DNA from 2 places in the Mycobacterium sp. NGS49 genome. Region 2 is predicted to be linked to the other one. Evidence: predicted binding sites of a transcription regulator. Region 2 holds the regulator's gene; the other holds the start of a gene.

Region 1 (4,207 bases), on a different contig from region 2:
TGCCCATCGTCTTGCCTGCCGTGAGGTATGCCTGCAGGCCGCGGCGCTGGCCGAGCAACTCCGTTCCGGCGTCGGTCAGCGAAATGCCGATCATGCCGGCTTCCGGCACGAACTGGGCGGCCACCGGTGACGACGGGTCGCGCAGCGTGACGACGTGCACACGTCCTCCTCGGGGCCTACCGCGATAACGGGTCGTGCTGAATGTGTTCGGGTGGGGCGCCTTTGGCGATCAGTGCCGCCTTCGTCGCGCGGACCATGGCCGGCCCGCCGCAGATCAGGATCTGCCGGTCGCCCCAGCCGCCGTACCGGGTGACCACCTCGGGCAACCGTCCCGTCTGGCGCACATGCAGTCCGCGTGGCGGCGATACGTCGGGATAGTCGGCGGCCCAGGCGGGATCGTTGTTGTATTCCGACACCGGCGAGACCGACAGCCACGGATTGTGCGCAGCGACCTGCCACAGCGTCCGCAGGTCGTAGAGCTCGCAGCGGTACCGGGCGCCGAAGAACAGATGCACCCTGGGGTTCACGGCGAAGCGGCTGAGATCCATGATCAGCGTCCGTAATGGAGCCAGGCCGGTGCTGCCCGCCACCATCAGCACATCCCCGCCTTCGCGGTCGACGTGCAGGCCGCCGTGCGGGCCGGACAGCCGCCAACGGTCACCGGGCCGGGTTTCGCCGACGATCGCGTGGCTCACCAGGCCGCCGGGAACGACGCGGACGTGAAATTCGATGCCGCCACCAGCGTCGGCGGGTATGGCGGGGGACAGGAAGCGCCACCGGCGCGGACACTGCGGAATCTGCACGTTGACGTATTGCCCGGGGTGGTAGCGCAGCGGGCGGTCCAGATGCAGCCGGACGACCGCCAGATCGCGGGAGACCCGAGTGTGTTCGATGACCGTGCCGTCCACCCAGGCGGGCGCATCATCGGAATCTGCCGCGCCACTCATCACCCCGACGAACAGGTTCAGTGACTGGTCGGCGGCCTCTCGGACCGCATCGGTCCACGCGCTGCCGAGGTGGGTGCGCAGCGTGGAGTACAACGCGCGGCGCAGCGTCTGGTAGTGCGCCGGGAGCACGCCGTACTTGCGGTGGTCACGGCCGAGCTGGGCCAGAAAAGTCACCGGCTCATCGGCGCGCTGGGCGACGAGCTCGCCGTACAGCCAGTACATCGCTTGGGCGAAAGCCAGCCGCTGACCGGACATCTCGGGCGGGAACAGGTCGCGGACCGAGGTGTCCAGGGCGAACCACTGGGTGTAGAAGCGGTGGACGACTGCGGTGTCCTCGGGTCTGAAGGCGTCGCGCAGCACCTGCAACGCATGCCGGTCCTCGAGGCCCACGGACGCCGATTCTAGGCCGAGAGCCCGCCGGGCGCGGCCGGCCGAGCCCGGCCGGACTGCGTTGCTATCGGTCTATGGGTCCGCCACGGCCGCCGCACCGCCGACGCGGCGGGTGCCGCCGCGCCACCGTCGGCCCTCGCCAACTTCCGACACGGAGCGTCGGCTCCCCGGAAAACAGTTCAGCAACAGCTCCGACGGCCTGTCCGCAGGGTGGTCGCGCACCTCGGGAAAAAAAGTTAGGGTTGAGCGGAACAGACTCAACCTTGACGGCGTTCTAGTACGCAACAAGGTCTCTATACCTACGCATACGAATGGAGGGGTCGTGGACTCTTTCAACCCGACAACCAAGACGCAGGCGGCACTGACCTCGGCGCTGCAGGCGGCTTCGGCCGCCGGCAACCCCGAGATCCGGCCCGCACATCTGCTGATGGCGCTGCTGACGCAGAACGACGGGATTGCCGCACCTTTGCTGGAGGCTGTCGGTGTCGACCCCGCCACCGTCCGCGCCGAGGCGCAGCGTCTGCTGGAAAGGCTGCCGCAGATCAGCGGCTCCAGTTCGCAGCCGCAGCTGTCCCGGGAGTCGCTGGCGGCCATCACCGCCGGTCAGCAACTAGCGACCGAGATGGACGACGAGTACGTCTCCACCGAGCACCTGCTGGTCGGACTGGCCACCGGTGACTCCGAGGTCGCCAAGCTGCTGACCGGTCACGGGGCATCTCCGCAGGTCTTGCGGGAGGCGTTCGTCAAGGTGCGCGGCAGCGCGCGGGTCACCAGCGCCGACCCCGAAGCCACCTACCAGGCGCTGGAGAAGTACTCCACCGATCTGACCGCCCTGGCCCGTGAGGGCAAGCTCGACCCGGTGATCGGGCGCGACAACGAGATCCGTCGAGTGGTGCAGGTGCTGTCCCGGCGTACCAAGAACAACCCGGTGCTCATCGGTGAGCCCGGTGTCGGCAAGACCGCGATCGTGGAGGGCCTGGCCCAGCGCATCGTCGCCGGCGACGTACCGGAGAGCCTGCGCGACAAGACCGTCATCTCGCTCGACTTGGGCTCGATGGTGGCCGGCGCGAAGTACCGAGGTGAATTCGAGGAACGGCTCAAGGCCGTCCTCGACGACATCAAGAACTCCGCGGGGCAGATCATCACGTTCATCGACGAGCTGCACACCATCGTCGGCGCGGGTGCGACCGGCGAATCGGCGATGGACGCGGGCAACATGATCAAGCCGATGCTGGCCCGCGGCGAACTGCGGCTGGTCGGCGCCACCACGCTCGACGAGTACCGCAAGTACATCGAGAAGGACGCCGCACTGGAGCGGCGTTTTCAGCAGGTGTTCGTCGGCGAGCCGTCGGTGGAGGACACCGTCGGCATTCTGCGCGGCCTCAAGGAGCGCTACGAGGTGCACCACGGTGTGCGCATCACCGACTCCGCGCTGGTCGCGGCCGCTACGTTGAGCGACCGCTACATCACCGCCCGCTTCCTGCCGGACAAAGCCATCGACCTGGTGGACGAGTCCGCCAGCCGGCTGCGGATGGAGATCGACTCGCGTCCCGTCGAGATCGACGAGGTCGAGCGCCTCGTGCGCCGGCTGGAGATCGAAGAGATGGCGCTGGCCAAGGAATCAGATGATGCATCCGCCGAGCGGCTGGAGAAGCTGCGCGCAGAACTGGCCGACAAGAAGGAAGAGCTGGCCGAGCTGACCACGCGGTGGCAGAACGAGAAGAACGCCATCGACATCGTCCGTGAGCTCAAGGAACAGCTGGAGGAGCTGCGCGGGGAGTCCGAGCGCGCCGAGCGCGACGGTGACCTGGCCAAGGCCGCCGAGCTGCGCTACGGCCGCATCCCCGAGGTCGAGAAGAAGCTCGACGCCGCAGTACCGTTGGCCGCCGGCAGCGGCACAGCCCGCGAGAACGTGATGCTCAAGGAGGAGGTCGGTCCCGACGACATCGCCGACGTGGTGTCGGCGTGGACGGGCATTCCGGCCGGCCGGCTGCTGGAAGGCGAGACGGCCAAGCTGCTGCGGATGGAGGACGAGCTGGGCAAGCGCGTCGTCGGGCAGAAGAAGGCCGTGCAGGCCGTGTCGGACGCGGTACGGCGGTCCAGGGCCGGGGTCGCCGACCCCAACCGGCCCACCGGGTCGTTCATGTTCCTCGGTCCCACCGGTGTGGGTAAGACGGAGTTGGCGAAAGCGCTGGCCGACTTCCTGTTCGACGACGACCGCGCCATGGTCCGCATCGACATGAGCGAGTACGGCGAGAAGCACTCGGTGGCCCGCCTGGTCGGTGCCCCTCCCGGCTACATCGGCTATGACCAGGGTGGTCAGCTGACCGAGGCGGTGCGGCGGCGTCCCTACACGGTGATCCTGTTCGACGAGATCGAAAAGGCGCACCCGGACGTTTTCGACGTGCTGCTGCAGGTGCTCGACGAGGGTCGGCTCACCGACGGCCAGGGCCGCACGGTCGACTTCCGCAACACCATCCTCATCCTGACCTCCAACCTGGGGTCCGGCGGTACCGAGGAGCAGGTGATGGCCGCCGTGCGGTCGGCGTTCAAGCCCGAGTTCATCAACCGGCTCGATGACGTGATCATCTTCCACGGCCTCGAGCCCGGCGAGTTGGTGCAGATCGTCGACATCCAGCTCAAGCAGCTGGACAAGCGGTTGGCGCAGCGCCGCCTGCAGCTCGAGGTGTCGCTGCCGGCCAAGCAGTGGCTGGCGCACCGGGGCTTCGACCCCGTGTACGGCGCACGCCCGTTACGCCGGTTGGTGCAGCAGGCCATCGGCGACCAGCTGGCCAAGATGCTGCTGGCCGGCGACGTGCACGACGGCGACGTGGTGCCCGTCAACGTCAGCGCGGACGGCGACTCGCTGA
Region 2 (4,207 bases):
GTTGGCTCAACACCGGCGGTGCAGTCCCGGCGAACATCTCGGGCGGACAAAACTTCGGCGTCGACCTCGCCGGCTTCTTCCGCGACGGCGTGTCCCAAACCAGCTTCAACCTCGGCGCGGCCAACGACGGCTTCTTCAACCTCGGCAACGCAAACCTGGGCACCTTCAACCTGGGCAACGCCAACATCGGCAGCTTCAACGTGGGTGGCGGCAACATCGGCAGCCTCAACATCGGCTGGGGCAACATCGGCGACCAGAATTTCGGGCCCGGCAACATCGGCTTCGGCAACGTCGGGTTCGGCAACTCGGGGTCGGGCCTGTCCGCTGCGATGCAGAACTTCGGCTGGGGCAACACCGGCAGCTTCAACGTCGGCTTCGGCAACACCGGTACCAACAACATCGGCTTCGGCAACACCGGCGACGGAAATATCGGCATCGGTCTCTCCGGCAACGCCCAGGTCGGATTCGGCGGGTTCAACTCGGGCACCGGCAACTTCGGCTTGTTCAACTCCGGCACCAACAACGTCGGTTTCTTCAACTCCGGCGAAGGCAACTGGGGTATCGGCAACTCCGGGGAGTTCAACACCGGGATCGGCAACAGCGGTCAGGTCAACACCGGGTTCTTCAACACCGGACTGGTCAACACCGGCTTCGGCAACTCGGGGAACTTCAACACCGGCATCGGCAACTCCGGCAACGTCAACACCGGCAGCTTCAACCCGGGCAGCTACAACACCGGCGGCTTCAACCCGGGGAACTACAACACCGGCTGGATCAACACGGGCAACTCCAACACCGGCTTCGGCAACTACGGCGACTTCAACACCGGCGGCTTCAACGGCGGCGACTACAGCAACGGCTTCTTCTGGCGCGGCGACTACCAGGGTCTGGGCGATTTCCGGTACGACGTTACGATTCCCAAGATTCCGTGGGACTACAGCATTGCGGGCGACATCGAGATCCCGATCACGGGAACCATCAACGCAGTCACCCAGGACATGTTCACCATCGCCGAGTTCGATATACCCATCAGCCTGGTGGTCACGATCTGCATCATCTACATCCCGTTCGTCGGCTGCGTGCTGAGCGGCACGCTGCCGCCGATCCACATCACCACCCAGCACCTCGGCCCGTTCACCATCGATCCGAGCGTCCTGAACCCCGAAACGCCGCTGGTCTTCAACATCTCCAACCCGATCAACCTGGCGGGCAACGGCGATCTGGGGCCGTTCACCTTCGGCTTCGGTTTGCGGCAGACCCCGGGATTCTTCAACACCGGTCCGGTGCCGTCATCCGGTTTCTTCAACTCCGGCGCCGGCGGCGCCTCGGGCTTCTTCAACGCCGCCAACGGCGCCGTATCGGGTTTCGGAAACGCGTTCAGCCAGTCTTCGGGATGGCTCAACGCCGGCGGGGTCGACGTGTCCGGGTTCCAGAACTTCGGCACCCTGGAATCCGGCTGGGCGAACCTGGGCAACTTCATGTCGGGCTTCTACAACACGACCGTGCTCGACATGCTGACGAATGCCTTCGTCTCCGGTTTCGGCAACGTCGGCAAAGAACTGGCCGGAATCCTCGGCGAGAGCCCGTAGCTACCGGCGCGAACGCGGCTGCCAGACCACCAGCGCCGTGCTCTTGGGCACCACCGCGACCTCCCGTCGCTGGTTGGCGCGCAACATCGCCAATTCCTCGGCCATCTCCTTGAGCCTGGACTGCAACGCCTCGACCTGATTGGTCAGCTCGATGATGCGTTTGATGCCGGCGAGGTTGACACCCTCGTCCTGGGACAGGCGTTGCACTTCGCGCAGCAGGTTCACATCGTGCTCGGAGTAGCGGCGCCCGCCACCGGGGGTGCGTTGCGGGCTCACCAGGCCGATCCGGTCGTAGGTGCGCAGGGTCTGCGCATGCATGCCGGCCAGCTCGGCGGCCACCGAAATCAAAAAGGTCCGCGAGGACTCGTTCTTTCTGGAATCGGAAGCCATCACCGATTACCTGCCCATCCAGCCCGGGGGTCGAACCCACTGGATCTTTCGGCCGCAGCATAGGCTTCCAGCGCCTCTTGGGCCGCGCCCTCCAGGTTCGGGGGGACCGCCACCTTGACGGTGACGAGCAGATCGCCGCTGCCGCCGCTGCGCTTGGGCACACCGCGCCCGCGCACCCGCAGGATACGGCCATCCGCGGTACCCTTGGGCACCCGGACACCCACCTTGCCGTCCAGGGTGGGCACCGAAAGCGTTGAGCCCAAAGCTAATTCGGTGAAGCTGACCGGAACGGTCACGGTGAGGTCATCGCCGTCCCGGCCGAACACCTTGTCCGGCCGTACATGGACCGTCACATAGAGGTCGCCGGACGGGGCGCCGCGCAGCCCGGCCTCGCCTTGTCCGGCCAGCCTGATACGTTGCCCGTCCTCGACGCCCGGCGGTATCCGCACGTTGATGGTTCGGGTACGGGTCGTCGCGCCGTTGCCGCCGCACTCCTCGCACGGGTGCTCGATGATCGAACCGCTGCCCCGGCATTCGGTGCACGGTTCGGAGAATCCGAAGGCACCCTGGTTGCGACTGATCACGCCCGCGCCGTTGCAGTTGGGACACACCTTCGGGCTGGTGCCCGGGCGCGCGCCGCTGCCGTGGCAATTGGTGCATGGCGCCGGGCTGGTCAGCCGCAACGGCATCGCTACGCCCTTGGCGGCCTCGACGAAATCCAGTTCCGTCTCGGTCTCCAGGTCGTTGCCGCGGCGCGGCCGGCTGGGCCGGGTGCTGCCACCGCGTCCGAACAGGCCACCGAACAAGTCACCGATATTTGCGCCGCCGGACCGGCCGGCGGCGTCGAACAAGTCGTTCAGGTTGAACTCGGCGCCATCACCACCTCCGCCGAAGCCGCCGAAGTTGCCCGCATCGAACCGACGGCCACCAAAGCCCCCGCCGGCGAACAGCCGGCGGGTCTCGTCGTACTCTTTGCGCTTTGCTTCGTCGGACAAGACGCTGTACGCCTCGGAGACAGCCTTGAACCGCTCCGCGCCGGCGGGATTCTTGTCCGGGTGCAGATCGGAGGCCAGCTTGCGATACGCAGTCTTGATCTGCTTGGCGTCGGCATCAGAGGGGACGCCGAGCTCCTTGTAGAAGTCTTTCTCGACCCACTCGCGCTGAGCCATACCGCGTCACCTCCTTACCTTCCTCGTTTGTTGATTCTGTGCCTTAATCACCGGAGCCGTCGGCGTTATCGGTCGTGTCGGCCTGTCCGGTTTCCCGGGCTGACTGGTTCGCGCTGTCACCTGGCCCGTCTGGAACGGTCTCGACGACGGCGACCAGCGCGTTGCGCAGCACATGCTCGCCCAGCTGGTAGCCCTGTCGCATCACCGTTCCGATCACCGGCTTGGCGTCTTGGCCACCGCTGCCCTCGTGCTGCACGGCTTCGTGCAGCACCGGGTCGAAGTCCTCGCCTTCGGCACCGAACGGCTTGAGTCCCAGGCCGGTCAGCACGTTCATCAGCTTGTCGGCCACGGCCTTGAGCGGCCCGGACTCCAAATCACCGTGCTTGCGCGCCCGTTCGATGTCGTCCACCGCATGCAGCAGTTCGCCGACCACGGCGGCCCTGGCCCGGTCGGCCGCGGCCTGCTGGTCGCGCATCGCCCGCTTGCGGTAGTTGGCGAAGTCCGCCTGCACCCGTTGCAGGTCGGCGGTCAGCTCAGCCACCTTGCTCGACGAGGGGTCCGACGAACCAGCGGCCGCAGCCGGTTCTCCCGGCGCCGGAGCGCCGGGAGAACCCTGCCGAACTTCACCAGTCTCGGGATCGATCCGCCGTTTGTCGGTGACCGTCACCGGCTCCTGTGGGTAGTCGTCGGTCACTTGGACTCCCGGTCGTCGTCGACCACCTCCGCGTCCACGACGTCGTCCTGGCCGCCCTGCTCGAAGCCGCCGGGCTGGCCGCCGCCGGCAGCGGCACCCTCGGCCTGGGCGGCCTCGTAGATCGCCTGTCCGAGCGCCTGGGACTCCTGGCCCAGCTTCTCCATCGCCGACTTGATCGCGCCGATGTCGTCACCACCTAGTGTCGCCTTGGCCTCGTTGACCGCGGCTTCCACCTTGCTCAAGGTGTCCTCGGGAACCTTGGAACCGCCCTCGGCCTCGCGTTGTTCCTTGACGAACTTCTCCGTCTGGTAGACCAGCGTCTCGGCCTGGTTGCGAACGTCGGCCTCCTCCCGACGCTTGCGGTC

The links. Region 2 encodes HspR, which represses chaperone genes until heat shock. Its sites were predicted from a motif close to ANNTGAGTNNNNNNNACTCANNT; they were not measured.
Region 1: a site for HspR is predicted at 1,578-1,600, ahead of clpB (ATP-dependent chaperone ClpB). Genes of this name have one in related genera too.

The regions. Positions count from the first base shown of each region.
Region 1 covers NZ_JCALCX010000013.1:189,460-193,666, reverse strand. The annotation lists gene AC5Y7D_RS16025 (aldose 1-epimerase) at 1-160, opposite strand, end outside; gene AC5Y7D_RS16020 (FAD-binding oxidoreductase) at 177-1,337, opposite strand; gene clpB (ATP-dependent chaperone ClpB) at 1,660-4,207, shown strand, end outside.
Region 2 covers NZ_JCALCX010000065.1:533-4,739, forward strand. The annotation lists partial or broken gene AC5Y7D_RS30180 (beta strand repeat-containing protein) at 1-1,589, shown strand, start outside; gene AC5Y7D_RS30185 (heat shock protein transcriptional repressor HspR) at 1,590-1,979, opposite strand; gene dnaJ (molecular chaperone DnaJ) at 1,979-3,148, opposite strand; gene grpE (nucleotide exchange factor GrpE) at 3,192-3,842, opposite strand; gene dnaK (molecular chaperone DnaK) at 3,839-4,207, opposite strand, start outside.